Regions from separate parts of the Cobetia sp. MMG027 genome, predicted to be linked through region 1. Evidence: riboswitches for the same ligand, from Rfam matches in the RefSeq annotation. Region 1 holds a riboswitch; the other holds the start of a gene.

Evidence for each region. Region 1 has a riboswitch for thiamine pyrophosphate ahead of PJK54_RS01265 (ABC transporter ATP-binding protein). Riboswitches for the same ligand answer to the same signal wherever they lie in the genome.
Region 2: it holds a riboswitch for thiamine pyrophosphate, as region 1 does, so the genes downstream of both, tenA (thiaminase II) here and PJK54_RS01265 (ABC transporter ATP-binding protein) in region 1, are expected to answer to the same signal.

What each region holds. Positions count from the first base shown of each region.
Region 1 is NZ_JAQJIO010000001.1:284,987-300,261, forward strand. It holds gene PJK54_RS01215 (DUF1338 family protein) at 1-427, opposite strand, end outside; gene PJK54_RS01220 (DMT family transporter) at 544-1,443, shown strand; gene PJK54_RS01225 (monovalent cation:proton antiporter-2 (CPA2) family protein) at 1,536-3,290, opposite strand; gene PJK54_RS01230 (GrxA family glutaredoxin) at 3,565-3,831, opposite strand; gene PJK54_RS01235 (YeiH family protein) at 4,010-5,062, opposite strand; gene PJK54_RS01240 (LysR substrate-binding domain-containing protein) at 5,231-6,139, shown strand; gene PJK54_RS01245 (alpha/beta fold hydrolase) at 6,288-7,124, shown strand; gene PJK54_RS01250 (MFS transporter) at 7,166-8,416, shown strand; gene PJK54_RS01255 (ABC transporter substrate-binding protein) at 8,532-9,719, opposite strand; gene PJK54_RS01260 (ABC transporter permease) at 9,785-10,552, opposite strand; gene PJK54_RS01265 (ABC transporter ATP-binding protein) at 10,549-11,301, opposite strand; TPP riboswitch at 11,363-11,476, opposite strand; gene PJK54_RS01270 (hypothetical protein) at 11,602-12,561, shown strand; gene PJK54_RS01275 (potassium/proton antiporter) at 12,683-14,392, shown strand; gene PJK54_RS01280 (GGDEF domain-containing protein) at 14,591-15,275, shown strand, end outside.
Region 2 is NZ_JAQJIO010000002.1:86,017-101,291, reverse strand. It holds gene ftsB (cell division protein FtsB) at 1-12, opposite strand, end outside; gene PJK54_RS02445 (NGG1p interacting factor NIF3) at 173-484, shown strand; gene PJK54_RS02440 (NUDIX hydrolase) at 557-1,141, opposite strand; gene PJK54_RS02435 (CoA pyrophosphatase) at 1,282-1,911, shown strand; gene PJK54_RS02430 (2OG-Fe(II) oxygenase) at 2,044-2,703, shown strand; gene PJK54_RS02425 (MFS transporter) at 2,773-4,203, opposite strand; gene PJK54_RS02420 (class I SAM-dependent methyltransferase) at 4,490-5,236, opposite strand; gene PJK54_RS02415 (lysophospholipid acyltransferase family protein) at 5,651-6,685, shown strand; gene PJK54_RS02410 (PQQ-dependent sugar dehydrogenase) at 6,811-8,115, shown strand; gene PJK54_RS02405 (TIGR04283 family arsenosugar biosynthesis glycosyltransferase) at 8,258-9,067, shown strand; gene PJK54_RS02400 (TIGR04282 family arsenosugar biosynthesis glycosyltransferase) at 9,111-9,803, shown strand; TPP riboswitch at 9,956-10,094, shown strand; gene tenA (thiaminase II) at 10,238-10,897, shown strand; TPP riboswitch at 11,088-11,228, shown strand; gene thiC (phosphomethylpyrimidine synthase ThiC) at 11,355-13,364, shown strand; gene PJK54_RS02385 (peptidylprolyl isomerase) at 13,495-13,773, opposite strand; gene PJK54_RS02380 (hypothetical protein) at 13,861-14,367, opposite strand; gene PJK54_RS02375 (phasin family protein) at 14,688-15,056, opposite strand.

The sequences.
Region 1 (15,275 bases):
CTTCCAGCAGACGCTCGAAGGTGGGCCAGTCCGGCATGTCCCATGGGCGGCACGGCGCCAGCAGGTTCTGTCCCTTGCAGTCGTCACGGTGACTCTGGCTGATGAGCGTCTTCAGCAGGTCTCGGTGAAGGGGAGGCAGGCTATTGGCCTGAAGTTCGGCCAGCATGACTGCCGAGCCACCATCCGGCGGCAGCAGCAGATCCACCAGTAGGCCACGGTCGGCCATGGCGTACTGCTTCACGCGTCGATAGCCCTGATGATAGAGGCTGGGACGCAGTTTCTCGCTGCGAAATGGCCCCTGATCCAGTGTCACGAACATCAGATATTCGGGCCTGATGCCATCCGGCCAGATGTCCAGCGCTCCGATATCCGGATGGCGGTGAACGAAGTCCAGCCATAGCTGTTGTAGAAATTCCTCGCGTTGCATGAAGCCTCCTTGACGGGATATCGGCACCCTGTGCTGGAGCGATTATAGGTACCTGCCAGATAAGGCCATTCAACGACATTGTCCTTTTTTTCTGACCGACTGTTCGGAGTGTGAAAATGCCAGTGCTGGTGGCGTATTGCGTGGTTCTCATGGTGTGGTCGACCACACCGCTGGCGATTTCATGGAGTGCTTCCGGGTGGCTGCCGGCTTGGTCTGCCATGGGAAGAATGTTAATTGCCGCATGTATCGGTTACCCATTGTTACGCATGCTCGGGCTGAAAATGGATTTCGGTCGCGTGGCAATTCGCAGCTACGTGGCGGCTGCACTGGGGATATGGGGTGGGATGTACTTCGCCTATATTGCTGCCGGTTGGTTACCAAGCGGTATCATGTCGTTACTTTTCGGCTTAGCTCCTCTGCTATCAGGACTTTACGCGCGCTGGTGGTTGAAAAGTGCGCCTCTTGACAAGCTGCAATGGTTAGGTTTCGCATTGGCATTGGGCGGACTGGCCATCGCCGTCTCGGATTCGCTGGCGCTACCGCCGGGCAGCTGGAAGGGGGTGGTGACCATGTTGCTGGCGGTCAACTGCTTTGCCGCTTCCGGCGTGCTGGTCCAGCGAGAGCGAGCAGGGCTTCATCCGCTGGTGCAGACCGAGGGCGCGCTGCTCGTCTCGCTTCCGCTCTATCTTCTCGCGGCCCTGCTGGTCGATGGTGTGCCGCAGGCATGGCCGACACAGCGCCCGCTGGGGGCGATCGTCTACCTGGGTATCTTCGGCTCGTTGATCGGGTATCTGTGCTATTACTTCGTGCTGGCACGCCTGTCCGCCAGTACCGTGGCATTGGCCACCCTGATCACGCCGATATTCGCCATGAGTCTCGGCGCTGCCCTGAATGGCGAGATAGTCTCCAGCCGCGTGCTGGCGGGGGCGCTCTTCATCGTCGTGGGCCTGTGTGCCTATCTCTTCGGGCCGCAGTGGCGCGCTCGCCTGCGCGGGGGAGCCGTGACTCGCAGCTGAATGGCACGCCAGTGGATGCCAGAACCGAAAACGCCGCCCTCTCGGGGCGGCGTTTTCGGTTCTGGAGCGACAGCAGTTGGCGAGAGTGGACATCAGCCCTTGGTCTGGAACAGGCGCTTGAGCTCTTCCATGGCGCTCTTGGCGCTGGTGACCAGCGCCTCGGGGTCATGGCGGTTCTCGAAATCGCTCTTGAGCATGGTGTCATCCATCTCGCGGAAGGCGCGGACCACTTCGGCGGCACGTGCGCTTGGATAGCCCATGGCAACCAGCAGTTCGTTGCCCATTTCCAGGCTGCTGGCGTAGGTCTCGCGAATCACGTGTTCCACGCCCAGCTCCATCAGCTCCCAGGCATGGTGGCGATTGCGGGCCCGCACGAACAGCTTGAGATGCGGGAACTGTTGTCGAACGGTGCGCACGATCTGGGTGGTCATCCTGGCGTCATCGACCGCCACCAGCATGATCTGTGCGTGCTCGGCGCCAGCCGCTCGCAGCAGCTCCGATCGGCTGGCGTCGGCGTAGAAGATGCGCGAGCCGAACTGACGCACGAACTCGACCTGGGTGATGTTGGGGTCGAGGGCGGTGAAGTTGATGCCCTGGGTCTTGAGAATGCGCGCGCTCATCTGACCGAAACGTCCGAAACCGGCAATCAGTACCGGCGGGGCTTCCTGACCGAAGTCTTCATCGTAGGGGCGCTTGGCTTCGCGCGCGGCACCGAACTTGCGCGCATAGCGATACAGGAAGGGCGTGGCGGCCATGGACAGCGTCACGGCGCTGATGACCAGACTGGTAAGCGTCTGATCGAAGATGCCGGCGGCCATGCCGGCGGTCAGCAACACGAAGTCGAATTCTCCGCCCTGAGCCAGTACGGCGGCCAGTGGCAGTGCCTCGGCAAGCTTCAGGCGTGCGACGCGGCCCACCAGCGTGATGACCAGCACCTTGCCGACCATCAGCGCCAGTGTCAGGCCCAGCACCGTCAGCGGGCGTTCCATGACCAGCGAGACGTCCACCGACATCCCGACCGCCATGAAGAACAGCCCCAGCAGCAGGCCCTTGAAGGGGTCGATGTTGGCTTCGAGTTCGTGGCGATAGACGGTATCCGCCAGCAGCACCCCGGCGAGGAAGGCCCCCAGTGCCATGGAAAGCCCGACCCATTCCATCAGCAGGGCGGTACTGATCACCACGAACAGTGCCGCGGCAGTGAAGATCTCGTGGATCTCGCTGCGTGCCACCATCTTCAACAGGCGCGGAACGACGAAGCGGCCAACGATGATGACCGCCGCCACCATGCCGATGCCCTTGGCGACACCGGCCCAGCCGGAGCCGGTGGAAGCGTCGAAGTTGTCGGCGAACAGCGGCAGCAGCGCCAGCAGTGGAATCACGGCCAGGTCCTGGAACAGCAGGATGGCGAAGGTTGACTGGCCATGGGGTGTCGCCAGTTGTTGATTCTCGCTGAGCACCTGCAGCGCAAAGGCGGTAGAGGACAGCGCCAGAATCAGGCCCAGCAAGGCGGCGGCCGGCAGTTCAAGGCCCAGCCATAACCCGACGGGCGTCAGCAGCGCTCCGCATAGCAGCATCTGTGCGCTGCCGAGCCCGGCAAGCTTGAGGCGCATGTCCCACAGGCGCTTGGGTTCGAGTTCCAGTCCGATCATGAACAGCAGCATGACCACGCCGAACTCCGCGAAGTGCAGCACCTCGGTCGGTTCCGAGATGAAGCCGATCAATGACGGCCCCAGCAGCACCCCGATCGCCAGATACCCCAGGATGGACCCCAGCCCCAGGCGCTGAAAGAGCGGCACGGCAACCACGGCGCAGCCCAGCAGCACGGCGCCTTCCATCAACATGTTCATGTTTGCTTCCTTGTCCAGCTACGTGCGGAGAAAGGCGAATTGTCGCCGCAGCTTGCAAGCGCCGCAAGCGCTCCGCTGCGCACTTTCCCGTTGCCGTGAGTGGCTGCCCTGAGGGAGGCACGAGTCAAGGCACTGGCGAGAGGTGGGAAGCTGGCCCCTTGATTGACGGCGCGCGTGGCAGGGGCATCAGCTGAGCAACTGGCATGCCGGCTGCAAAAAAAGCCCCCGCCATGGGCGAGGGCTTTCCAGGATCAGACAGAAGTCGAGGCGATGATCAGGCCTGCGGCATCAGTGCCTCGTCCTGAACGTACTGGTTGAACTCGGTGAAGCCACCGATGTGGGTCTGATCGACGAAGATCTGCGGCACGGTTTCCACCGGCTTGCCGATGGTCTTTTCCATGTCGGCCTTGGTGATGCCCTCGGCGTGGATGTCGATGTAACGGAAATCGAAATCATCGCGCTTGGCGGTAAGTTCTTCCGCGAGTTCCTTGGCGCGGACGCAGAACGGGCAACCCGGACGACCGAAGATGACTGCCAGCATGAGATTCTCCTTGGAGGGTACGTGATACTCGTCAAGCCCACCGTGACGTGATGTTCGTAGGCTTCCGGCAGAACCGGTGAGTCAATGGATGGATGCCATTGTGCTTGAGCCTCACCGGGTTTGCCAATTGAGCGGCACTAATTGGGTGATTGCGACACTCAATCATTGCCGGCGTGTATCACCCCATCAACAGCAGGTTGGCCCCGAAACCGCCGACCATGAGCAACACGAACAGGATCAGTGCCAGCAGGAATGGCTTCATGCCCAGTGAGCGCAGGCGATCCATGCGTGTCTCGACCCCGAGTCCCGCCATCGCCATGGTCAGGGCGACGCTCCCCAGCACGGACAGGTTGGCGTGCAGGGCGGCAGGAATCTCGCCGGTGCTGTTGATCCCGGCCATGGCGATGAAACCGAGGGCGAACCAGGGAATGGTCATGCTGCCGCCGGCATCGCGGTCATCCCCCTCGCTGCGGCTGCGCATGGCCCACAGCTTGGGCAGCAGGAGCAGGAAGGGGACCAGCATCATCACGCGCATCAACTTGACGATCAGGGCATTGGCCAGGGCATCCGGGCCTACCGCCTCACCTGCCGCCACGACCTGAGCGACCTCGTGAATGGTCGAGCCGATGTAGATGCCGAACAGCCCCTCATGCATGCCGGTCAACGGGTAGAGCAAGGGGTAGGCCAGCATGGCCAGCGAGCCGAACAGTACCACCGTGGCCACGGCCATGGCGGTGGCTGCCGGGCGTGCCTTGATCATGGATTCCGTCGCCAGCACGGCCGCGGCGCCGCAGATGGCAGAGCCAGCACTCGTCAGCAAGGCGGTATCGCGATCCAGGCCCAGCCAGCGCGTGCCCAGGAAATAGCCGCAGCTCAACACGGCGGCGATGACGATGACATCCAGCACGACCACGCTCCACCCCAGGCCGAGAATCTGCTGCAAGGTGATCGACAGTCCGAACAGGATGATGCCGAGTCGCAGTAGCTTCTTGGTCGCGACATGCAGCCCTGGTGCCAGTGCCCGGGCATGTCGGCTAGTGACGGGCAGGTTGCCGACCACGATGCCGCACAGCAGCGCGAAGACCAGCGGACTGACGCCGGTCGCGGCGAGGGTCGGAATGGCGTGCAGCCCCAGCCCCGCCAGTGTCAGCCCGCCGCACAGCGCGAGTCCCGGCACCATTCGGCGCAGCCGTTCCGTGACAGGGGGGGCAGTCAGCGTCTGTGCGTCCATTGGCTTTCTCCTTGGTGGGCGTGTCGGGTCAGGTCTTGTCGCGTGAAGATCTTGAGTGCTTGTGAGGACGTTGCATGCTTAGTGCTTCTGGTTTGATGAATAGTTTATGCAGGAATATCATTGGGAAGTTAGTCGATTATTCCTTTACCACTTACCGGAAAAACCGATATGCAGATCCATATCACCCTGCGCCAATTACAGGTCTTTGTCGCCGTGACTCGCCAGGGCTCGGTCAGTGGTGCCGCCCGAGAGATAGGGCTTTCGCAATCGGCGGCGAGCCAGGCGCTTTCAGAGCTGGAACGCCATCTTGACGTCGCGCTGTTCGAGCGACTCGGGCGCCGGTTGGCCCTCAATGCCAATGGCCGTCGTCTGCTGGCGCGTGCCGAACAGCTGCTGGAACAGACCCATGCACTGGAGCTGGAGGCCCGTGAGCCCGGGCTGGAGGAGGGGGTCCTGCGAGGCGAGCTGGAAATCGCCGCCAGCGCGACCATCGGGACCTGGCTGTTGCCCGGCCTGGCAGGGGCCTTCATGCGTGAAAACCCCGGGACCGAGCTCAACCTGCGCCTGCGCAATACCCATCAGGTGGTGGAGGCGGTGCTCAACTACGATGCCGAGCTGGGGCTGATCGAAGGGGATTGTCACGCGCCACGCCTGATGAGCCAGACCTGGCGTGAGGATGAACTGGTAGTGGTGGCGCCGCCGTCCCACCCGCTGGCGATACGTGCAACGGCACTCGATGACGAGGATCTGGCCAATGCCGACTGGATTCTGCGAGAGGGAGGGTCGGGCACGCGGGCGGTCTTCGAACGTGCACTGCATGGGCGAATCGAGCGTCTCAAGGTGCGCATGGAGCTGGGGCAGCATGAGGCCATCAAGCAGGCTGTGTTTGCCGGCCTCGGGTTGGGCTGCCTTTCGCGCCTGTCTGTGGATGCGGAGCTGTCACGCGGGGAGCTGGTCGTGCTGGAGACGCCCCAGCTCAACCTCAAGCGGCATTTTTCCATGCTCTGGCATCCGGAGCGCTATCGAAGCCCCCTGTGGCAGGCGGTCAAGGTCTATCTGGAAGCCAGTCCGCGGTGAGCCGCGCGGCGGCTTGATAGTCTGCTAACATGAGCGTTTTCTGACACTCGGCCACGAGGTTGCCGCTTCGCACTGGCGCGTGCCATCGCGGGCGATGCGTGAGGGTCGGGAGCGTCTGAGGGTCTGTCTAGCGTCCATGGAGATGATGATGAGCACTGCGACAAGCACGACGGTCGAGCTTTTCTACAACGAGAGTGATGCCCGTGAAGCCGCACAGGGCAATGAGGCGGGTGAGCAGGATGCGACGCCGCTGGTGATTCTGCATGGTCTGTTCGGGAGCGCGGACAACTGGCGCTCGCATATCAAGTTCTGGTCGCAGTCGCGTCGCGTCATCGCGGTGGATCTGCGCAATCATGGTCGCAGCCCGCATGTGGCGGGCATGAGCTACCCGGAGCAGGCCGCTGACGTGATCGCTCTGCTCGATCAGCTCGATATCCCCACCTGTGATCTCATGGGGCACTCCATGGGGGGCAAGGTGGCCATGCAGGTCGCACTGCAGGCACCTGAACGACTGCGCAGTCTCGTGGTGGCGGACATCGCGCCCATCGCCTACGGACACGGGCACGATGAGATATTCGCGGCCTTCGAGGCCGTGCGTGAGGCGCGTCCTGCCTCGCGCAAGGACGCTGACAACGTGATGGCACGCCATGTGGAAACGCCGGCTATCCGTCAGTTCCTCGCCACCAACCTGGTGCGCGATGAGGACGGCAGTATGGGCTGGCGAGTCGGGCTCGATCACATCGCGGCGGGTTACCCCCAGATCGTCGAGGCGCCTCAGGCACACGGCGAGGTGGAACTGCCGGCCCTGCTGCTGTGGGGCGAACGTTCCAATTACGTGCAGGCCGACGGGCTCCAGGCAATGCGTGAGCGCTTCCCGCGCCTGGAAGATGCCTCGCTGGATGCCGGCCACTGGCTGCATGCCGAGCGAGCGAGCGAGTTCCAGCAAGCCGTCGAGACGTTTCTTGAACGCGTCGCACGCGCTTGAGCGGCTCACGTCATACGCCTGCGCCGTTGTCGGCGCCCCGCGTGCCTGACGAAGACGGCACGATACCGGTGACGCGTCACGAGCGTCTGGTGATCGCGCTGGTCACGCTGCTGCAGTTCGCCGTCATCATGGGTTTCACCATGGTGATGGCATTGGGGCCGGATTTCGCGCAGTCGCTGGGCATTCCGCTGGACCACCTGGGCTACATCGTCGGCAGCTACCCGCTGGCGGCGGCGGTGGGTACCTTGCTGTGGACGCGGCATGCGGATCGTTTCGATCGTCGCTGGGCCGTGCTGGGCTTTCTGTTCGGTGCTGCGCTGTGTCATCTGATCGCGAGCTTCGCCACCGGATTCGAGACGCTGCTGGCCGCGCGCATGCTGGGCGGGCTGTTCGGTGGGCCGGCGGCGGCCACGGCACTGGCCATCGTGATCGATGTCGTGCCGGGAATCCGGCGTGGGCGCGCCATGGGGATGGTGATGGGGGCCTTCTCGGTGGCCTCGGTGCTGGGGCTGCCCTTCGCGCTGTGGTTGTCCGAAGGCTTTGGCTGGCAGGCGCCGTTCCGGGCCGTTGCGCTGCTGGCGTTGCTGGTCTGCGGGTTGCTGGCCTGGGTGCTGCCGCCGATCCGGGGGCATCTGGACAATCCTCGCAGTCGCGCCGGTACCTCCATCGCCACCATTCTCGCGCAGCCGAATCACCGGCTCGGGCTGGCGCTGATCGCCACCGCGATGTTCAGCAACTTCCTGGTGATTCCCAATCTCTCCAGCTATCTGCTGTTCAATCTCGATCTGCCTCGCGAGGATCTCGGCGGGCTCTACATGATCGGAGGCGGACTGTCGCTGGTGGGCATGCAGCTGACCGGGCGGCTGTGTGATCGCTTCGGCAGTGTCTGGCCCGGCACCATTACCTGTCTGCTGACGGCGCTGGTGGGCTGGGCCTTCCTGCTTCATTCGCCGGGGCCGTCGCTGGTGTGGGTGGGGTTTGGTGCCTACATGCTGTTCTCCTCGGCGCGGCGGGTGGCACAGAACACGCTCAACAGCTTCATTCCTGCCGAGCACGAGCGGGCCGCCTTCACCAGCACCCAGAGCGCCGTTCAGCACCTGAGTTCTGCCGCGGGCAGTTATCTCGGGGCGGCGCTGCTGGTCAGCTCGCCGGGTGGCGCCCTTGAGGGCATGCCATTGCTCGTGGCGGTGCTGGTGGTCGCGTTGGTGATCCAGCCTGTGCTGATGGCGTGGCTGGCGCGGCGTCTGGTCAGGCGGGCGTCAGCCGGCAGTCCGGTGGATGGCAGGCGCTGACAGGAAGGTCTTGGGAGGCTAGGGGCAGGGCATCCTCGCGTCATCTGGCAGAAAGCAAACGACGCCCTGTCGGGAAACCGGCAGGGCGTCGTCGTGTCTGTCATCGGCCGTCTATTCAGGGCGCGTTGACGTCGATGGCCAGGTGGTCGAGTGACTGGCGCTGCTTGATCATGCCGCGCTCGTACAGGAAGTTCTCGAAGTCACGGTAGCGGCCGGCATCCAGTGCGGCCGGACGCAGGGCGAAGCGCGGCAAGGTGGCATACCAGGCTTTCTTGTTGAGCGCGGTATCGAGTGCCGGGTCGGACTCGCGGAACAGCTTCCAGCCCTTGTCAGGGTGGTTGATCATCCAGGCGGTGGCTTCACCGACGGCGGACAGGAAGGCGGCGTATTGCTCGTGCTTGCGAGAATAGCTGTCGCTGTTGGCGACGAAGATCAGTTCGTCATAGGTCGGTACGCCTTCTTCCTCGATGTAGAAGGCGCGGCCCTTGACGCCTTCCTGTGCCATCTGGGCGAGTTCGAAGTTGCGGAATGCCCCGGTGACGGCATCGACCTTGCGGGTCAGCAGTGACGGCGTCAGCGAGAAGTTGACGTTGGTCAGGGTGATGTCATCCAGTGTCAGGCCGCTGTTCTGGAGCATGGTGGACAGCAGGACTTCCTCCACGCCACCGACGGAATAGCCGACACGCTTGCCCTTGAGGTCGGCCATCGACTGGATGTCACTGTCCGCGCGCACGACCACCACGTTGAGCGGGGTGGCCACCAGCGTGCCGATGCGCACCAGCGGCAGCCCTTGATCCACCTGCAGGTGCAGCTGGGGCTGATAGCTGATGGCGATGTCGACGCGCTCCGCTGCGGCAAGCTTGGGGGGGACGCTGGGGTCTGCCGGAGCGATCAGCTCGACGTCCAGACCATGTTGCTTGAACAGGCCCAGTTCCTGAGCCAGCACCAGCGGCCCGTGGCCGGGATTGGTGTACCAGTCGAGCATGACCTTGAGGTGCGTGAGGGGCTTGGCATCGGTGGCGGCCGCTTGCGGGTCCTGCACATCGCCAGCGGCGGGGCGGGTCTGTTGCTCGGTCTCGGCAGTCTGCTTGGCAGAAGCGTCTGGCTCGAGGGTGGCACCGTCCTGCCCGGCCTGGGTGACCGCTGCCGCTGCACTGTCACTGGCGGTCGGGGCCTGGGGCTCGGCGCTGGCGCCAGTCTCGGCTGACAGGGCGAAGGTGCTCAGGCTGAGGGTTGTCAGCAGCGTCGCGAAGAGGCAGGACAGCTTGCCGGAACGGCGGATCGCCGATGGCGAGAATGGCATGGCGGTATTCCTTGTGGTGTCGAGAATGTGAGGCCGTCAGGACATCGCCTGACAGCCGGAAGCGCTCAGTTCAAACGGGTCAGGCGATCCCGATGCCAGGGCATCAGGCGACGCAGCAGGGCATCCAGTGTGAAATACAGCAGCAGCGAAAAGGCGACCAGCACCAGCAGGGCGGCGAACATCAGGTCGATTTCCATCCGGGCATTGGCATTGAGCATCAGATAGCCGAGGCCCTGGCTTGCGCCGGCCCACTCACCGATGACGGCCCCGATGGGAGCGGCTGTCGCTGCCATGCGCACGCCGGAAGCCAATGCCGGCAGCGCGGCGGGCAGTTGGACATGCAGCAGCAGTCGCCACGGGCTGGCACCCAGGGTATGGGCGAGATCCAGCCAGCCCTGAGGAGTCTGGCGCAAGCCGTCGTAGCCGGTGGAGGCCACGGGGAAATAGATGATCAGCGTGGCCATCACGACCTTGGAGAGCATGTCATAGCCCAGCCACAGCACCAGCAGTGGAGCGATCGCGAACAGCGGGATCACCTGGCTGATCAGCAGCAATGGCAGCAGGGTGCGCCGCAGACGAGGGATGAACGCCAGTGCCAGCGCGGTGCTCAGTCCGAGAAGGACCCCCAGTACCAGCCCGCCAAGAATCTCGGCGAAGGTGATGCCGGCGTGGTGTGCCAGCATCGGGGCCTGACGGACCAGCACCTCCGCGACTGCCAGTGGCGCTGGCAGGATGTAGGGCGGCACGGCCGTGGTGATGATCACCAGTTGCCAGAGTCCCAGCAGGACGGCGGCGCTGATGGCGAGATGACGCAGGGCATGCAGGCGTTTCATGGCGTCTCCTCGCCGTCGCGCAGGCGTGTGATCAATTCGGACTGGGCCTGCTGCAGGGCGGGCAGGTCCAGCGGCACCGGGCGAGGCGGCGAGAGCCCGGGCAGGCAGTCGAGCACTGCCCCCTGCTGGCTGTCGCGGCCCGGGCGCAGTACCAGCAGTTGGTCGGCCAGGCGCAGCGCCTCGAGCGGGTCATGCGTGACCATCAACACGGTGCGTCCGTCCAGCAGCCGGCTGGCGAGATCATGCAGTTCGAGTCGCGTGATGGCGTCCACTGCGGAGAAGGGCTCATCCATCATCACCACCGGAGCCTGCTGGTAGAGCGTTCGCGCCAATGCGACGCGTTGGCGTTGCCCGCCGGAGAGGGCGTCTGGCCAGGCCTGCTCGCGCCCCTCCAGACCCACCGCTGCCAGCAGTTCGCGAGCCCGCTCGGTATCGCGAGGGCGACGATGGAGATCATCTCCCAGACACAGGTTGTCCAGCACCCGGCGCCAGGGCAGCAGCAGGTCCTGCTGCGCCATCCAGGCGACGCGACCCGCCAGTGGCTTGCCATCATCGGTGGTGAGTTCCAGCGTGTGATGGTCGGGCATCTCGAGGCCGGCCAGCAGGCGCAGCAGTGAGCTCTTGCCGCAGCCTGAGCGGCCCAGCAGGGCCGTCCAGCTTCCGGCATCCAGACGCGCCGACAGATCACGAAACAGCGTATGGCTGGCGTAATCGATGCGAGCGTTGTTGAGGGAGAGTCCCAGCGACACAGTGTCATCCGTGGTCAGGCGGCATGCCGAGGGGAGGAAGCACGCAGGGCGCCTGACGCTTGGGCAGGTGACCGGAATTCCCTCCGCCGGTATCAACCGGATCAGGTTCCAGGGGTTGCCATGCGACGTGACGCATCGGCTCTCAGCCCACTTTCGGGCACCCCCATCCAGGCCGACAGTGTACCGTCACCTGCCCGCCGGTTGCATCCCTGCCATCGTCGGGGTGGCTGTCGTGTGGCTATGCTGCATGGCCCGGTGTTGGGTATGCTATCGAGGTATCGCAGCCTCAAGGAGATCAACATGCCTGATACCCCGGATCTCTCGACCTGCTCCAGCGGTTATCCCGTGCCACCGCGGCGACCCGTGATGCCAGACGCGACATCCGTGCCCAATGGCTGGCCGGAGGATGCGCTGACTCGCCGTCTTTCCACCTATCTGGGGCATGCTCTGGAGCCGCTGGCACTTGCCTGGCCGGATAGTGCCAACTGGTTGTGGCGGCAGCGTGGCGGCACCCCCGGCCTTATCAAGCTGGCGCGGACCGGCCCGGATCACGACCCCTTCTGGCGAGCGATGCGCGGTGTCTTCGGCGCCGATCGCTGGGCGCAACCTGAGGCCCTGACACGGCTGGCGGGCGCGTTGCCGGCGCGTTTGCCCATCCCTCCGCTGCCGCTGACCTATCTGGGGCGTCTCGATGGCGCGCCCGTCTGGCATCTGCCGTGGTCCAGCGGTCAGCCCAGTGATCTCAGTGACACCTTCTGTGAGTTGCTGGGAGATCAGGTCGGGCGGCTGCATCAGGACACCGTGTCCGGCTTTGGTCAGCCCCTTGCCCAGCCCATGCCGCTGCTGCATTGGAATGCCCGCGTGACGCGTTTTCTCGCGCGCCATCCCCTGTCCCACGAGCTGGGGGACCTGCCATCACGCACCTTCTCGCATCCCGCTCGCGCCGTCTGGAGTCTGCCGGACCTGCGCGCGGACCAATATCTGTGCGCCGCCACCGGCTGGGTATGGAGCGACTGGGAGGCTCTGGTGTGGGCCCCGATCGAGTTCGACTGGGCACTGATCGAGTTGTTGCTGGAGACGCCGAGTCAGCGTGAGGCCTTCCTCGCCGGTTATTCGCGTCATGGGCGCATGGTCGATATCGACGGTCAGCGTGAGCTGTGCCGAGCCCTGTTGTGGGCGATGGAAGCCTTCGGTCCGACCCGCTACGCCGAGCTGGCGGCAGCCCCGGCCTGGGTGTCGCCGAGAAGCCTGACATGTTGATCGCAAGTCCATGAATATTTGAGAAATTTCTCTGCAGCCTCGTCGCTGACATGGAATACTGTCTCTGGGCCGTCGCAGACGTGATTCGAGACTTGGTGCCGGGAATGGCGGGGGAGCACACGTGGTAGAGAATCTGAACTATTACTTCTTGCTGGCGGGCATGCTCATCGCCTTGAGCGTGCTGGCAAGTCGGGTCTCGGCTCGTCTCGGCATGCCCCTGCTGTTGCTGTTCCTGGGGCTCGGCATGCTGGCGGGGGAGGATGGCGTGCTCGGCATCCAGTTCGATGATGCCTCTACCGCGTACCTGATCGGCAACCTGGCGTTGGCACTCATTCTGCTCGATGGGGGGCTGCGCACCCGCCTCTCGACCTTCCGTGCGGGTCTCAAGCCGGCATTGGTGCTGGCGACCGTCGGGGTCTTCATGACCAGCGGGCTGGTGGGACTGCTGGCCATGTGGCTGTTTGATCTGACCTTGATCGAAGGCCTGCTGGTCGGTGCCATCGTCGGCTCCACCGATGCCGCCGCCGTGTTCTCGCTGCTGGGCGGGCAGGGGGTGCACCTCAACGAGCGGGTCGGGGCGACGCTGGAGATCGAGTCCGGTACCAACGACCCGATGGCCATCTTCCTCACCATCACTCTGGCCGAGATACTGACCGGACAGCTGACGGGGGTCGCCGCCGGACTCATGAGCTTCGCGCTGCAGTTCGGGGTCGGCGCGGGCATGGGGATCGCCGGTGGCTGGTTGATCGCCCGTCTGATGCGCTATCTGGATCTGGCGCCCGGCCTCTATTCCCTGCTGGCGCTGGCGCTGGGCCTGAGCCTGTTCGCGACGACCAATGAGCTCGGTGGCAGTGGCTTCCTGGCCATCTATCTGTGTGGCCTGATGATCGGCAATCATCCGGGGCGCCACCTCGAACACATCCTGCCGGTGCATGACGGACTGGCCCACCTGTCCCAGATCGTGCTGTTCCTGATGCTGGGTCTGCTGGTCTCACCCTCCACGATGCTGCAGTTCGCGCTGCCGGCCGCCATTCTGAGTGTGGCGCTGATCCTGTTCGTGCGCCCCCTGGCCGTGATCCTGTGTCTCAAGCCTTTCTTCCGCTTCCGCTGGCGAGAGCTGTGGTTCATCAGCTGGGTCGGGTTGAGGGGGGCGGTGCCGATCGTGCTGGCGATCTTCCCCGTGATCACCGGGGTCGAGAATGCCGGCGTCTACTTCAATGTCGCCTTCTTCGTGGTGATCATCTCGCTGCTGGTGCAGGGCTCGTCGCTGGCTCCCATGGCGCGCAAGCTCAGGGTGGTGGTGCCGCCGGGCGCACAGCCCAGCCGCCGCAATCTGCTGGGCATCATGCCCGTCAACGATTACGAGATGCTGGTCTACCGGGTCGACAACACGGCGCTGGAAGGCGTGGCCTTGCGTATGCTGCGCTTCCCCTCCGGGGCCAAGGTCGGGGCGCTGTTCCGCAACAAGGTGCTGATCCATCCCAAGGGCAGCACCTGTCTGCATCAGAAGGACGTGCTGTGCGTCGTCGGGCGCTCCTGTGATGTGCCAAGCCTCAATCGCATGTTCAATGGCGAGAGTCTGCAGCATGAACAGCGCGCCTTCTTCGGCACCTTCACCCTGGAAGGGGATGCCAACATGCAGGATATCGCCGATGTCTACGGACTGACGCTCTCTCAGGGCGAGCAGCACCTGACCATCGCCGAGTTCATCACCCGCAGAGTCGGCGGGGTGCCGGTGGTCGGGGATGATGTCGACTGGCATGGCATTCACTGGGTGGTGAATGAGGTCGAGGGCAATCGCATCACCAAGGTGGGGCTGCGCCTGCATTGACGCGGATCTTTCCGTCGTGACCCGGTTCTGCCTGTCGTGACGCCAGGCTGGCACGGCGCTTGGTGGCGGGTTTATGCATTGCGTGTAATGTGCTGATCTCCTTTCGACTGAGGGATGACGTACCCTTGGCTCGTCAGGCCTTTACCCGCCTGGTCTGGCTGGCCACGAATGGTGGTCAGCAGCCAAGGAGATAGTCTCATGGGCAGTCCACATCCACACCTTGCGCGCTGGCTGTTGCGATTCGAGGATTTCCCACCAGGCCTCACCGAGGACGAGAAGACCTTCCACGCCACCTTCAATGTGGTGTATGTGCTCGCGATAGCGAGTCACCTGCTGTATGCCGGTCTGATGCTCTGGCTGGGAGAGATGGGCATTCTGGCGCTGGATCTGGGCATGCTGGTGGTGGACCTTGTCTGTCTGCAGCTGCATCGCGCGCGCCGAGAGGTGCTGGCCGCCAACCTGCTGGCATTGGGTACCTGTGCCCAGATAAGTCTGTCTCTGGGCTATTTCGGTCCAGCCCCCGGTTTCGATTATTTCTATTTCGGTGCGCTGCTGTGCATCTACTGCATTCGCATGCCCTTCACGCGACGTCTGCTGCTGTGTCTCATCTGCCTGAGCATGCCGCTGCTGGCCTATGTCGTGCTGATGTTCCAGGGGGTGGCCAATCCGCTGCCGCCCGGGTGGGCATTCGCGTTCCGACTGATCAATCTCTGCGTTCTGACCGTGTTCTTCACCCTCGTGCTGGTACAGATGGGGTGGTCGGCGGATCGCTTGCGCCAGCGTTTCGAGTCACGCGAGCGGTTCGATGAGTTGACCGGGGCGCTGAGTCGCGCGGAACTGATCGACAAGGGGCGTGAGATGTTGATGGGAACACAGCCCATCA
Region 2 (15,275 bases), on a different contig from region 1:
CCATTTGAGCATGGCAGTGTCCTTGGCCGTTGCAGCGGGCATTATGCCATCATCAGGGGACGCCGCGCAGGCTCTGCCACGCTTGACTGCGTCCTCGCCAGCGCACGTCTTTCCCCGGGGCGATTGGCGCCCTGGCACTCATCGCCCGTCACGTCCCTCAAGGAGGCCCACCATGTACAAACTGGCATTCTTCGTTCCACACGAAGCACTGGAAGGTGTCAAGGAAGCGCTTTTCGCCACGGGTGCCGGACGCATGGGCGAGTACGAGGCCTGCTGCTTCGAGACGCGCGGCACGGGGCAGTTTCGTCCGCTGGCCGGTGCCAATCCGCATATCGGCGAACGCGGCACGCTGGAACGTGTCGAGGAGGTCAAGGTCGAGATGGTGTGTGAGGACGCGCTGATTCGCACGGCAGTGGCCGCACTGCGCGAGGCGCACCCCTACGAGGAAGTGCCGATTGACTGCTGGCGACTGGAAAGCTTCTGAAGGTGCGATGCCCACCCCGGTCACGCCGTCAAGCGACGGCAGGTCCCGGGGTGAAGCCTGACCACGGCCCGCTCAGTGCTTGGGCAGATGTGTCGTCTTGAAGAAGCGCTCGCGCGTCTCGAGATCGATCTGTTCCAGATGCAACGGGAATTCGCCTTCTCCCTGGCGGGCACGACGGTCCTCGAAATAGCGCCTCAGCGTCACTTCCATGGTCGGGAAGGCCAGTGACTGCCAGGGAATCTCCTCTTCGGCGAACAGCGCCACCTCGAGACTCTCGATACCCGCGGAGAAATCACTGGTCAATTCGGCGCGAAACAGCATGTAGACCTGATTGATGTGCGGCAGATCAATCAGGGTGTAGAGGCCCTGGAGATTGACCTCGGCCCCCGCTTCCTCACGCGTCTCACGGGCAGCGGCCTCACTGGTGGTCTCCGCGTTCTCCATGAAACCGGCCGGCAGTGTCCAGTACCCCAGGCGCGGCTCGATGGCGCGGCGACACAGCAGCACCTTGCCATCGCGTATCGGCAGGGTACCGGCGATGATGCGTGGGTTCTGATAATGGATGGTGCCGCAGCTATCACACAGGTAGCGCAGTCGATCATCTCCTTGTGGCACCGCCAGACGCACCGTCTCACCACAATGGCTGCAGTAGTTCATTCGCTCTCCCGTGAAACTCTTGAACGCCGATGCCCGGGCTCGGCTTCTGGAAATGGTGCCGCTGACTCGGCCGGCTGTCACCTCACATCTTGACCGCCTCACATCCCACGCCACAAGATGAAGGTCAACGAGGACCCGACATGCTAGAAGCTCTGCGCCAGCGCCTGCAATCCCATCACCCCCGTATCGTGAGCAACGACCAGCCACGCGCTGCGGTACTCATCGCGTTGATCGACCGCCCGGAACCGACGCTGCTGCTCACGCAACGCGCCAGTCACCTGAGTCAGCATGCCGGCCAGGTCGCCTTCCCCGGTGGCAAGGCGGAGCCGGAGGATATCAGTCTGCTGGCCACGGCGCTGCGTGAGGCCGAGGAGGAAGTGGCTCTGCCCTCCGGCGAAGTGGAGATATACGGGCAACTGAGCGATGTGATCTCGCTGCACGGCATGACCGTGACGCCTTTCGTGGGGCGCATCGCTCCCGACCTGCCGCTGCGCGCCGACCCCGGCGAGATAGCGCATATCTTCGAGATGCCACTGAGCATGCTGCTGCGCGATGAACGCGCCCACACCGACGTCATCCGCGTGGGCGATGACACCTGGTACGTGCCCGGCTATCAGGTGGCCGGGCAGCTGCTGTGGGGGCTTTCCGCGATGATGCTGGTGGAGATGATGGCCATCGGGTTCGGACACACCATCAGCCTGTCCTCCCCGCCACCGCCCGGGGCTCCGTTGCGCCACCTGCCACCTCGCCCCCATGCACCACGGGCATGAGCCTCTGGCGTGATTGACGCATGTCTCGCGGGCTGAGGATTGCCAGGCCTTCACTCAAGGCATTGCGCCCCTGCGCGCGCTGCTCTATAACACTGCGCCTTGATGCCTTCTGCCCTTTTTCCGGAGCGCCCGATGCCCGCTGCACCCGCCCCACTGCTGGACCCCACCGCGCTCAACCTGCTGATCGATGAACTGGTCGAGCATGGCTACAGCGTGCGCCCGGACTTTCTGCCGGCACACCTGATCCGCCATCTCAATGACGAGTTGCGGGCGCTGGAGAGCCATCAGCGACTGACGGCTGCGGGAATCGGACGCGGGCGAGAGCATGACCTTCGCCCGGACATCCGCGGGGATGCGATTCGCTGGCTGGATCGCGATTCGCGTGCCCAGCGTGCCTATCTGGAGGCGATGAATGTCCTCAAGGATGAACTCAACCGTGCCCTCTATCTGGGACTGTTCGAGTACGAGGCGCATTTTGCCCACTATCCGGTCGGCAGCTTCTATCGCAAGCACCTGGACAGCTTCCGCGGGCGTGGCAATCGCCTGATTTCCAGCGTGCTCTATCTCAATGCCGACTGGCCGGCGGACGCCGGTGGCGAGATCGTGCTCTACGACCCCGAAGATGACAGCCGTGAAATCCGGCGTGTCACCCCCGAGGCCGGGACCTTCGTGTGCTTCCTTTCCGAACGGATCCCCCACGAGGTGCTGCCGACGAAACAGGCGCGCGCCAGCGTGACCGGCTGGTTCCGCCGCAACGCCTCGCAGGGCAACCTGGTCGACCCCTCCCGCTAGTGCGACCTACTCCTCTACCCTCAACTCCCCCCTTGCGACGCACGTGAGGCATGCCGCTCACACAAGTCCTCAATCTGCGTTGCGCCCGTCGGAAGCCTCGCCATGGCGGGACGTCTGGCGCTGGCTTTCGCCATCATGAGTCTCGATCTCCTCGAGACTATCCAGGGACGCCTCGGTGATCAGCTCCGGCATGTCGACGGCCAGCTCGCGAGTCACCTCGACCAGCGGGTCATTGACCTCGGCATCCCGCAGGTGCTCCTCGGCGGCCTCGACCAGTTCCGGCCCGACGGCAAGCTCCGTTCCCAGTGGTGTCTGTGGCGCATGGGTCTCGAAGGGGGCCAGCGGCTGCGGCGCCGGACGCATCACGCGTCGCCAGACGAAGAAGGCCAGCATGCCACCGCCCATCACCGCCAGACTCAGCGCCATGCCGGGCATGGCACCCATCTCGGCCATCGGCAGTGATACGGCCGGCGGTGACAGGGTCGAGCCCACGGCATTGATCAGCAACAATCCCTGACTCATGCGCACCAGCGCCCCGGCGGGGGCACGGTCTGCCGCATGGCTGACCGCGACCGGATAGAGCGTGAAGGCCGCGCCGCCGAGCAGGAACAACACCGTCAACTGCGCGATGCCTTCGCGTGCCGGCCCCATCAGCAAGGCGGCGAACCCGATGATGGCCACCGACAGGATGATCAATACCTGCTGACGATCATGACTGTCAGACCAGCGCCCGATGGGGTACTGCAGCAGCATGCCGCCGAGAATCACCAGCGCCATGCGCTGCCCGATCTCCGCGGTGTCCAGCACGCCGCCCTCCCCCAATGCCAAGGGCAGCAGGCTGTAGAGCACTGCCACCACCAGCCCCGAAGCCAGGCAGCCGAACACGCCGGTCGGCGTGATGCGAATCAGACGCCAGGGACTCAACGGCTCGGATTGCTCGATCAGCGGTGATACGCGCGGCAGCAGCACCAGCGGCAATACGGACGCCGCCGCTAGCATCGCCACCAGCATGAAGGCCGCCTCGAGACTCAGCATGGCGGTTACTCCCAGCAGCAGCTGCCCCAGCACGCCCGCGCCATAAAGCACGATCATGTAGAGCGCCAGCAGGCGTCCGCGTACGGCGGGGTCGGCGGCACTCAGCAACCAGCTCTCGATGACCAGATACACGCCGACCAGCGACCAGCCGATCATCATGCGCAGCAGGAACCACACCACGGGATGGTCTCCCAGTCCCATGGCCAGGGCGGCGACTGCCACCAGCGAGGCGAAGCCGGCGTAGGCTCGGATGTGTCCGATGCGCAGCAGCAGGCGGTCGTTGACCAGCGCTCCCAGTCCAAGCCCCAGATAGTAGGCGGAGCTGATCAGGCCGATCGCCTCGCTCGAGACACCGGCGGCAGACAGCCGCAGGGGGACCAGCGAAGTCAGCATGGCATTGCCGATCCCCAGCAAGGCAAGGCCCAGCAAGGGCGCGAGAGACATCAACAACAGATGACGGGGCATGACCAGTTCCTCGGCCAGGCGCAGGACTGCGTTCGGCCAATGCCGCAAGGTGCGGAGAGCTACGGGAGAGGGAAGCGCCCTGCAGGAATCTCGCAAGGCGCGGGCAATATAGTGACAGTCTGCGCCAAATCCAAGTGTTTTTGCGTCAGCTTCACGTCATTTCGCGACATCGTTCATTGTCTCGCCCCGAATCTCGCGGCCAGCCCGGTCAGGCGCACACGCGTGGGGCGGCTGGATCATGCCTCGGTAGCGGGCATCCTCCCTCCACACCTGCCACGCGAGCCCTTCAGGACATCGGTACACGGAAGATGACGCTATCGCTCGCAACCTGCTCGAAGGCCAGGCCATGGGTCCGCGCCAGCCAGGCGAAGGTCGTCGGGCTGAACAGGCAGACATGGGTCGGGTCACGCAGATAGTGCCAACGCTTGAGCGCATCCAGATCATCCGCGGCGGGTTGCGTCATGATCCCCAGCAGGCCACCGGGTTTGAGACACCCAAGCCACTGACGGAAGACATCGCCGGGCGCGTAGAGATGCTCGATCACCTCGGTACTGACGATGAAATCATGCTGACGGGCGAGCGCTGCCGGGTTCGGGTGGTAATACAGATCATGCAATGCCATCGGGTGGCCGACTTCCTCGAACATCCGTGCCAGGGCTGGCCCCGGCCCACAACCGAAATCGAGCCCGCTGGCACCGGCCGCCAGCCGCTCGCACATCGGCGTGAACAGCCTGGACAGGAAGGTGCGATAGCGCGGGTCTGCCGGGTCGTTCTGATGCTGGTCGTAGATATCCTGCTCTGCGCGGGCATCCAGTCGTTGAGAGGGCGCGAGATACAGCAGATGGCATTCGCCACACCGCAGGTAATCACGCTCGTCGGCAGGCGGACGCTGACCGGTCCGCGGACATGGCTTGCGTCGTTGCACCAGATGCAGCACAGGTTGACTGCCATGCGTCGCGCATAGCGGGCATTGATGGTCGGATTCAGGCAATGCCTGTGCCGGGGACTCGGGGGCAATGGGGGAAGATGACATCAGGGCTCCGCACAGGGCAAGGGACACGACAGGCACAAGACATGACAGGACGAGCACATCAGGGAAAGCGCATCAGGGAAAGCATCACCGAAAAGCACTACTGGAAAGCACTACTGGAAAGCACGGCACACGAGAACCGCTCGGGCAGTGCCGTGGTCTGACTGTCTGACAGAGCGCCTCGGGACCACGCCAGCGACGTGATCCCGGATGTGCCGATGCCAGCATGATACTGGCAGAGCAAACGGGCCGCACGCCCCGTGCCACACACGACGAAGGTCACTGCGTGCCCCCCGATGCCTCGAACCTGCATGACGTTCGCCCCTCTGGCACAATGGGGCGCGACGGGCAGCGCAGGACTCGCCCTCTGACCAGTGCGGTATCTCACGCCAGACCACCGGAACTTCATGTGTGACGATGGAAAAGACTCTCAAGCGTTTTGAAAAGGCCATGGAACAGCGCCTTTTACCCCTCAAGGCCAATGCCGTCGCCTGGCTATGGCAGCGACTCTCGGGCCTGACCACCCGCCAGCTGTGGTGGATGGCGCGCCCGCTCGCGCGTCTCGTGCAACTGCTCAATCCGCGGGAACGGCGCGTCACGCGCAGAAATCTTGGCCAGGCCTTCCCTCATCAGCCGCGTGAGACACGCGCACGCCTCGTGACCGAGAGCCTCGCCCACTCCACCGCCACCATGCTGGAGCTGGGCAAGGTATGGCTGGGTGATGAAGACGCGGTGCGCGATTCGATTCTCGAGGTGCACGGTCGCAATCTGCTCGACGAAGCCCGTGCCGAGGGACGTGGCGTGATCGTGCTGGCGCCGCACTTCGGCAACTGGGAAGTGCTCAATTTCTGGCTCTCGAGCCATTTCCCCTTCACTGCCATGTACGAGCCGCCCAAGTTCGAGCGGCTCGACCCGATCATTCGCAACGGGCGTGAGCGCATGGGGGCGAGACTGGTGCCTACCAACTCCCGCGGCGTGGCAGCGTTGCTGAAGGCGCTCAAGCGCGCCGAGGCGATCGGCATCCTGCCGGACCAGGAACCGGGACGCGGCAGCGGTGTCTTCGCCGACTTCTACGGCCGACCCGCCTACACCGCCACTCTGCTCCCCAAGCTGGTGGCGAGAACCGACGCCCGCGTGGTGACCGGTGTCGCTCAACGCCTGGAAGATGGCCATGGCTTCGCCATCCACTTCCTTGCGGCGGATGAGGCGGTCTACGCCGAAGACGAGGTCATCTCGGCGCGGGGAGTGAATGCATCAGTGGAAGCCGCGATCGCCCTGGCGCCCGCGCAGTATCAATGGGAATACAAGCGCTGGCGCAAGAGCCCGGAAGAACTGGACGAGCAGCCGGGCTGGCGTGAGAAGCGCTTCTATCCCCGGGACGATTCCTGGCTTTCCCTCAAGGGCTGGCGCCGCCACCTCAAGTACCGCCGCCGCAACGCGAAACGCTCCTGACTCTCCAGGGACAGGGCAGCACTGGCGCAAACCGGCACAAGCTTCCAGACTTTCCTGCACGGCGGCGAGCGATGCCAGTCGACTTGCCGAGGCAGCCGCGACAGGCCAAGGAGGCAGTGGAGCACATGAGCAAGCGCCAACAGGACATCCGTGGATGCGCAAGCATCAGACTGCTGATGGGGACGGCACTCATCGGCTGTCTCTGCGCGTCGTCTCCTGCCTGGAGCGAGGCAAGCAGCAGCGACACCCTCGATGGCGAGACCTCTGCTCATGCCCCGGCTCTGGCATTGCAGGCGGCAAGCTCGGTTCCCGAGGACGCCCCCTCCCTGAGGCTGCCACCAGGGGCCGGCATGACTCGGCTGGCATCGCTTCAGGCACCTCGCATGCTGCACCTCACCGCTCACGATGAGGTGTTGATCGGCTCGCGGGCCGGCAAGCTCTATCGAGGCCAGCTGGCCGATGATGGCAGCCTCAAGCGCATGGAAGTGCTGGTCGAGCTGGAAGGCTATCCCCACTCTGCCGTCGTCCGCGATGCGCGCCTGTATGTCGCGACCACGGACGCCCTGCTGGTCGCGGACTACCATCCCGGGATCTCCCTTGCCCCGAGCGACTTCCAGCGCGTGATCGCGATTCCCGGCGGCGGTGGCCACAACTCGCGTACGCTGAGCCTGGGCCCTGACAATGGCCTGTATCTGGCGCTGGGGATCCAGGGCAACTGCTCCGATCAATATCTGGCGGGCACCTCGCCTCGCTATCCACAGCAACAGCGCCGTGGGGGAGTGATGCGCCTTGAGGAAAGTGGCGAGCCTCCCGAGTGGCGTGCGTGGGCGAGTGGTCTGCGCAACCCCGTCGGCCTGGTCTGGCAGGCACTGGCGACAGGAGAGACGCGCCTGCTGGCCACCAACAACGGACCGGACCATTGGGGCTACGAGCATCCCCGCGAGCTGGTGGTCGCTGCCCGCGAAGGCAGCTTCCATGGCATGCCCTGGTATCAGTGGATCGATGGCCGCTGGCAGGCAGATGATTGCATCACGAGCGATTCACCGCGCGAGCGTGACGAGATTGCACCGCCACTGGCCGAGATCCCCGCTCGCAGTGCGCCGATGGGAATCGCGGTGGTACCGCCTGGGCATCCATTGGCTGCTGACATGGATGTCGTGGTGGCAGTCCACGGCAGCTGGGGCACGGCACCCTCCGGCAAGGCGTGGGGAGACCCCGCCAGTCGTCGTGAGCCTCGCCTGCTGGGCCTCAAGCTGGCGACGCCAGACACTGAAGCACACCTAGTGCCGGTACTGACCGGCCTGCAGGATGCCGCCAGCGGCGAGCGCTGGATACGCCCACTGGATGTAGCATTCGGCAAGGATGGCAGCCTCTACCTGACCAGCGATACCGGAGCCTCAGGACTCTATCGGATCACCTTCTCTCAGTGACCTCCAGCCGCCTCTGACTCGACACGGCGGCTCACGCGTTGATTCTTCGCCCAAGCGTTGAGCGAGCTTCTCGACGCTCTGCATCCATGGGGTGATCACATGCGTATGCTCTCAGGACGACGCCATCGCCGGAGCCTGCGCCATGACAAAGCCCTCCATCTTCTCGCCAGTTGCCAGCCCTTCCCCCGGGGCTGTCCGTTCGGGCAGCGCCCTGACACGCACCCCGTGGCTGAGCATCATCATGCCAGTCCACAACGAGGCATCCGGTATCGTCTCGGCCTTGATCGCCTTGAGTCCACTGCGCGCGAGCGGGGATTGCGAGGTCATCGTGGTCGATGGCGGCTCCACGGATACTACCCGCGAGCTGGCAACGCCGCTGTGCGATCGCTGCCTGAGCAGTGATCCGGGCCGGGCAACGCAGATGAACGCCGGTGCCTCTCAGGCTCGTGGCCAATGGCTGCTGTTCCTGCATGCCGACACGCGCCTGCCGGCACATGTCCTCTCGGTACTGTCAGAGACCCTCGCCGAGCATCGCGAGTGCGACTGGGGTCGCTTCGATGTCGACATCGAAGGAGATTCTCCGCTGCTGCCCGTGATCGCCATGCTGATGAATCTGCGCTCGCGCCTGACCAGCATCAGCACAGGTGATCAGACCCAGTTCGTACGACGCTCCACCTTCGAGGCCATCGAGGGCTTTCCCGTCGTGCCCCTGATGGAGGACATCCAGCTGAGCGTCAGGCTCAAGCGACTGACCTCGCCGCTGAACCTCTCCGCCAGAGTCACTACCAGTGGAAGACGCTGGGAAACCCATGGCGCCTGTCGCACCATCCTCAAGATGTGGGGGCTGCGCCTGGCAGCCTGGGGTGGCGTATCTCCTGTCCGTCTAGCGCGTCTCTATGGTTATGGTGCCGCCGCTCAGGCGTGTGAACAGCGTGGCTTGCCTCATGCCTGAAGCCTCGCTTGCTGACAGGGAAACCGACACGGCAGCATACGACATGCGCCCGACGCTCATCATCTTCGGCCGCCTGCCACTGGCCGGACAATGCAAGACGCGGCTGATCCCTGCCCTCGGTCCCGAGGGGGCGGCACGCCTCTACTCGCGCATGCTGCGCAGAATCGTTCAGCAGGCCTGCGCCTCACGCCTCGGCAAGGTGGTCGTGATGCTGACTCCCTCCCCCGAGCACGCCCGGCAGCAACCTGAGCTGGCAGCCCTGCTGACGGACCTTGAGGATCAGTTGCGTGCAGAGAGCATGGCGGCATATGGCAAGCGAATCACGCTCGAGGCACAGCCACAGGGTGGGCTTGGGGAGCGCATGCATCAGGCCATGCTGCGCCACCTGCCCGCAGGCCCCGTGCTGCTGATGGGCTCTGACCTGCCCGCATTGGACAGTCAACGTCTGCGCGAGGCGGCGCGGTGCCTGCATGACCATGAGGCGGTGCTGCAGCCCAGCGAAGACGGGGGATACGGATTGATTGGCCTGAAAGCAGCCTGCCCGGCGGCCTTCCAGCTGGATCACTGGAGCCATGCCGACGTGAGCCGGGAGACTCTTGCACTGCTGGCTCAGGCAGGCAGAAGCGTCGGTTGCCTGCCTGTCAGCTGGGATGTCGATGAGCCTCACGATCTGGTGCGCCTGAGGCGACACTTCCCAGCCCTGATGGCGAACCTCTCCTCCTGTCAGCCTGCATGACATCTTTCCTGCAGCGCATGACACGCTTCCCGCATCGCAGGAAGCCCTTTCAGCATCGCAGAAGGCCTCCCAAAGTCGCATGGGTTTTAGGGCGGCAGAGGCTTTTCCTGCACCGCAGGACTGTTACACTCGAGATATCGTGACGTCTGAGTCACAGCTTGACGGGGTGCCGGTAAGACCGGCTGAGATGTCATTCGCACTGTTCGAGGCCTTGCATCGAGGTGCGTGAATGACGATCCCGCCGAACCTGATCCGGTTAGTACCGGCGTAGGGATCAAGCGCGAAGTGTTGCCGCACATCATCTTCACCTCTTCCAGGTGAACGCCGCACCTCCCCCCGCTTTTTCCCTGCAGATTGCCGGACCTGACCACGCTCGAGCCAGACCTTTGCCACTCCATCACGGATTGGCAGCACGCTCACCGAGGGATGCGTCGATGCCCAGCTTTTCAGACCTGACCAGTGCCTGCGCCGAGGAATGGCGCGACTATCTCGAGCATGATTTCGTTCGCCAGCTCGGGGAAGGTCATCTGCCAGAGGAGTCCTTCCGCCATTACCTGCAGCAGGACTACCTGTTCCTGATCCACTTCGCGCGCGCCTGGGCGCTGGCCGCCTACAAGAGCCGCACCCTCGCGGAGCTGCGTCAGGCCACGGCCAGTCTCGACACCATCCTCAATACCGAGCTCGATCTGCATATCGGCTACTGCAGCGAGTGGGGCATCAGCGAGGATGACCTGAGTGAGCTACCGGAATCCCGCGCGACCCTGGCCTATACCCGTTACGTACTGGATTGCGGCCAGCGCGGCGATCTTCTCGATCTTCACGTGGCGCTCGCGCCTTGCCTGATCGGCTACGGCGAGATCGCCGAGTGGCTGCTGGATCAGGACACCACCGAGATCGAGGACAATCCGTACGCGGACTGGATCGCGATGTACTCCAGCGATGACTTCAAGGAAGCGGTGGACGCCGAACGTGAATGGCTGGACGCTCGGCTCTCGGAGGTCTCGGAGCGCCGGCTGGGCGAGCTGGTGGATGTCTTCCGCGATGCGACGCGTCTCGAGATCGACTTCTGGCAGATGGGGCTTGATCGCGACTGATCCGTGGCAGGCCCTTGCGTGACAGGCCGCGCCAGCGCGAACGGAAGACTCATCGATTTTCGTCGGCCTGGGGACGTGGTCCTCTCGCCAATCATCCAGACACACCACAGGCCATCAGAGCCTGAATGCGAGCACGATGATCTGGGCCAACACTACGCTCAGCACAGGTCATGCCCGCATTGAACTCTGAGCACGCTTGACGGGGTGCCGGTGGAACCGGCTGAGATCCTGCATGCATCACCTCGCCGCCAAATGGGCGAGGCTGCCAGCAAGGGGTCCCGTGGAACCTGAACCGGTTAGGACCGGCGTAGGAATCAAGCTGATGGTCAGCCGCTGCCCGCGGCCGCCTCGCTCCCGGGCCACCTGTTGGCAAGGAGTCGGCGATGGCCATCCTCTCCCTGCGCACGGTCTTCCCATGATGACGTCTGCCGTGACGTCGCCCTTTGAGGAGACCTGCATGAGCACTACCCCCACGACTCAAGATCCGCAAGCCACCAACGCCGCAGAACCGTCGTTCGCCCCCCAGCCTGAGGCTGCGCCGAAGGCGCGCGCACGTGCCGGTCGCAAGGATGGCAGTCGCCACCTCGCCAGCGAAGCCCGCGTCGACGCCGCCGCCATCGCGCCGCTGAGCGGCTCGCGCAAGATCTATATCGAAGGCTCCCGCCCGGACATCCGCGTGCCCATGCGCGAGATCGGCTGCTCGCCGACCCAGACCTCCAGTGGTCTGGAAGAGAATCCGCCGATCGTCGTCTACGATACCTCCGGTCCCTACACCGACCCGGCGGTCGAGATCGACATTCGTCGCGGGCTGGCGCCACTGCGCGAGAAGTGGATCGAGGAACGCGACGATACCGAACAGCTCAATCAGCTGAGCAGCGAATATGGTCGCGTGCGCCAGGCCGACCTGCGCCTGTCGTCCCTGCGTTTCGAGCTGGACCACCGCCCGCGTCGTGCCCTGCCGGGCAAGAATGTCACCCAGCTGCACTATGCGCGCCAGGGCATTATCACGCCGGAGATGGAGTACATCGCGATTCGCGAGAATCAGCGTCGTATCGCGCTGCGTGAGGAGTATCAGGGCAGTGACTCCGTCGAGAGCATTCTGGGCCACCAGCACCCGGGTCACAGCTTCGGCGCCAACCTGCCCGACGAGATCACCGCCGAATTCGTGCGTGAGGAAGTCGCACGCGGCCGCGCCATCATTCCCGCCAACATCAATCACCCGGAAAGCGAGCCGATGATCATCGGCCGCAACTTCCTGGTGAAGGTCAACGGCAACCTGGGCAACTCGGCGGTCACCTCCTCCATCGAGGAAGAGGTCGACAAGATGACCTGGGCGATCCGCTGGGGCTCCGACACCGTGATGGATCTTTCGACCGGCGCCAACATCCACGAGACACGTGAATGGATTCTGCGCAACTCTCCCGTGCCCATCGGCACGGTGCCGATCTATCAGGCGCTGGAGAAGGTCGATGGCGTGGCCGAGAATCTTGATTGGGAGATCTTCCGCGACACGCTGATCGAGCAGGCCGAGCAAGGCGTCGACTACTTCACCATCCACGCCGGCGTCCTGCTGCGCTATGTGCCGCTGACCGCCAGCCGCGTGACCGGCATCGTCTCGCGCGGTGGCTCCATCATGGCCAAGTGGTGTCTGGCGCATCACGAGGAAAGCTTCCTCTATCGCCACTTCGAGGACATCTGCGAGATCTGCAAGGCCTACGACATCAGCCTGTCACTGGGCGATGGCCTGCGCCCGGGCTCGGTGGCCGATGCCAATGACGCCGCCCAGTTCGGCGAGCTCGAGACGCTCGGCGAGCTGACGAAGATCGCCTGGCAGCACGATGTCCAGGTCATGATCGAAGGTCCGGGTCACGTGCCGATGCACCTGATCAAGGAGAACATGGACAAGCAGCTCAGCGAGTGCGACGAGGCGCCCTTCTACACCCTCGGCCCGCTGACCACCGACATCGCCCCGGGCTACGACCACATCACCTCCGGTATCGGTGCCGCGATGATCGGCTGGTTCGGCTGCGCCATGCTCTGCTACGTGACCCCCAAGGAGCACCTGGGCCTGCCCAACAAGGACGACGTCAAGACTGGCATCATCACCTACAAGATCGCCGCGCATGCCGCGGATCTGGCCAAGGGGCATCCGGGCGCGCAACGTCGTGACAATGCACTCTCCAAGGCACGCTTCGAGTTCCGCTGGGAAGACCAGTTCAATCTGGGCCTTGACCCGGACACCGCGCGCAGCTTCCACGACGAGACGCTGCCCAAGGATTCGGCCAAGGTCGCCCACTTCTGCTCCATGTGCGGGCCGAAGTTCTGCTCGATGAAGATCACCCAGGAAGTCCGCGACTACGCCAACGAACACGGCCTGACCGGTGACGCCGACAGCGTGATGGCCGGCATGCAGGAGCAGGCTGACAAGTTCAAGCGCGAAGGCAGCCAGCTCTATCAGGAGGTATAGGTAGAGGGATTGGCGCACGAAAGGCTGACGTGCTGAGCCGCACGAAAAACGCCCCGACCATCACTGGTCGGGGCGTTTTCAATGGCCTGCTGCCAACCGCTCATGACACGTCATGAGCGTGATCCAGAGATCACGTGCGGCTGGTGACTTCCAGCAGGTGATAACCGAACTGGGTCTTCACCGGGCCCTGCACGGTGTTGATCGGTGCGCTGAACACGACTTCGTCGAATTCCTTGACCATCATGCCCGGGCCGAAGGCGCCCAGGTCACCGCCACTGCGACCGGACGGGCAGGAGGAGTGCTCGCGAGCGGCATCAGCGAAATCGCGGCCGTTCTCGATTTCGGTCTTGAGAGCTGCACACTGTTCTTCGCTGGAAACGAGAATATGACGCGCTGTGGCCTGTGCCATGTCTATCACCTGTCACTGATCGAATAAATGCCGCCGGCAATCACCGGCGGCGTGGCAGCACATTGTGGCCCAAGGCGACGCTCGCCGCTAGCGTCCGCCACAGACCCGGCGCTGATACTGGATGGCATCAAGGTCGCTGCTGCCCAGCAACGCCGCTGTGGCAGCATTGCATTCCGCCTCTGCCAGTTGATCGGCACCTGATGATTCAGCCCACTGGATATTGCCGATGCTGGGCTGATAGCTGACCGCCGCATGGCAGGCCATGCGCCGCGTACTGTGGTAACGCTGGGAGGGCAGGGTCGGAGGATTGGCGGTCATTTCCTGACAGGTGGAAGCGAACATCTCACTGGCCGCCTGGCTGCAGCGGGTATGTGCCATGGCATTCTGCCGCTGGTTGGCACACACGGAATCATTGAGAACACGCCACTGCAAGGTATCGAAATCGATCATCTGCCCTTGATAGCGGGTCTCGACATGTTCTCGCTGAAGCCCTGCTGTCGACGTCAGATGAGACGCTACTCCCTCCCCGAATTGCCCACTCATGCCGGATACCGCGTCCATTAATGCTGCCAATGCCGCACTGACAGAATTCATCACACACTCCTTGTGTTGATGCCTCCCGACATATGCCGCCGGGGAGCCTTGCTCGATCATCCATGACCGTCACTTGCGGTGACATGACCTGATAGCGCTGCTTCATAACGAGACTGATAGCGCCGACTGACAGCGTCAGTGCGCTCACTGCGATATTACCCGCTCACCGCCATCATTGCCTTGACGCTCAAGGGGATGGTTCCAACGCTTCCTCCTCCCGCAACGAGCCGTCAGATTCAAGACTCCAGACGCGCGAACGCCCACCCGGAAGACCGGATGGGCGTTGTAGACGCTCGCCTGAGAGCGTCAGCAGCAGTCGCTTACTTGGCGACTTTCTGCATGGCCTCGGAGGCGGACTTGGCATTGTTCTCTGCCAGTTCCTGACCTTTCTTGGCGTATTCCTGGTTCAGCTCGACCACCTTCTGGGTGTCGTTCTGAAGCTTCTCGCCCAGAGACTTGACCGTCTCCTGCTGTTCCTTGACGAAGTTCTTCAGGCCTTCGCTGTCCTTGATCTCGAGCATGGAACGCGCCTGCGCCATGGAGGTGTCAACGTAGGACTTGGTCAGATCCATCTGAGCGCTGACCAGCTTCTCGCTGTAATCGAGACTCAGGGCGCTGAAAGCACGCAGCGGAGCGAAGAACATGTCGTCGAACTGCTGAGTGGTCTTCTCAAGATTGGTGTTGAACATGGGGCACCCTCCAGGGTTTGGCATCACACGGAAAATGAAGCGGAGCTTTGCTCCGTTGGCTACCAGGACTGAACCAAGCTTGTGAGCCATGAGGTCGAGATCTCACTGCAAGCCAGCATTCTCGACAGGTTCCATCCTCGCTGCAGTGCAGCATAAGCCACCTCTTGCTGCACTGCAACATCAGGAACGCAATATTGATCAACCACCTTGCCCTGCGAG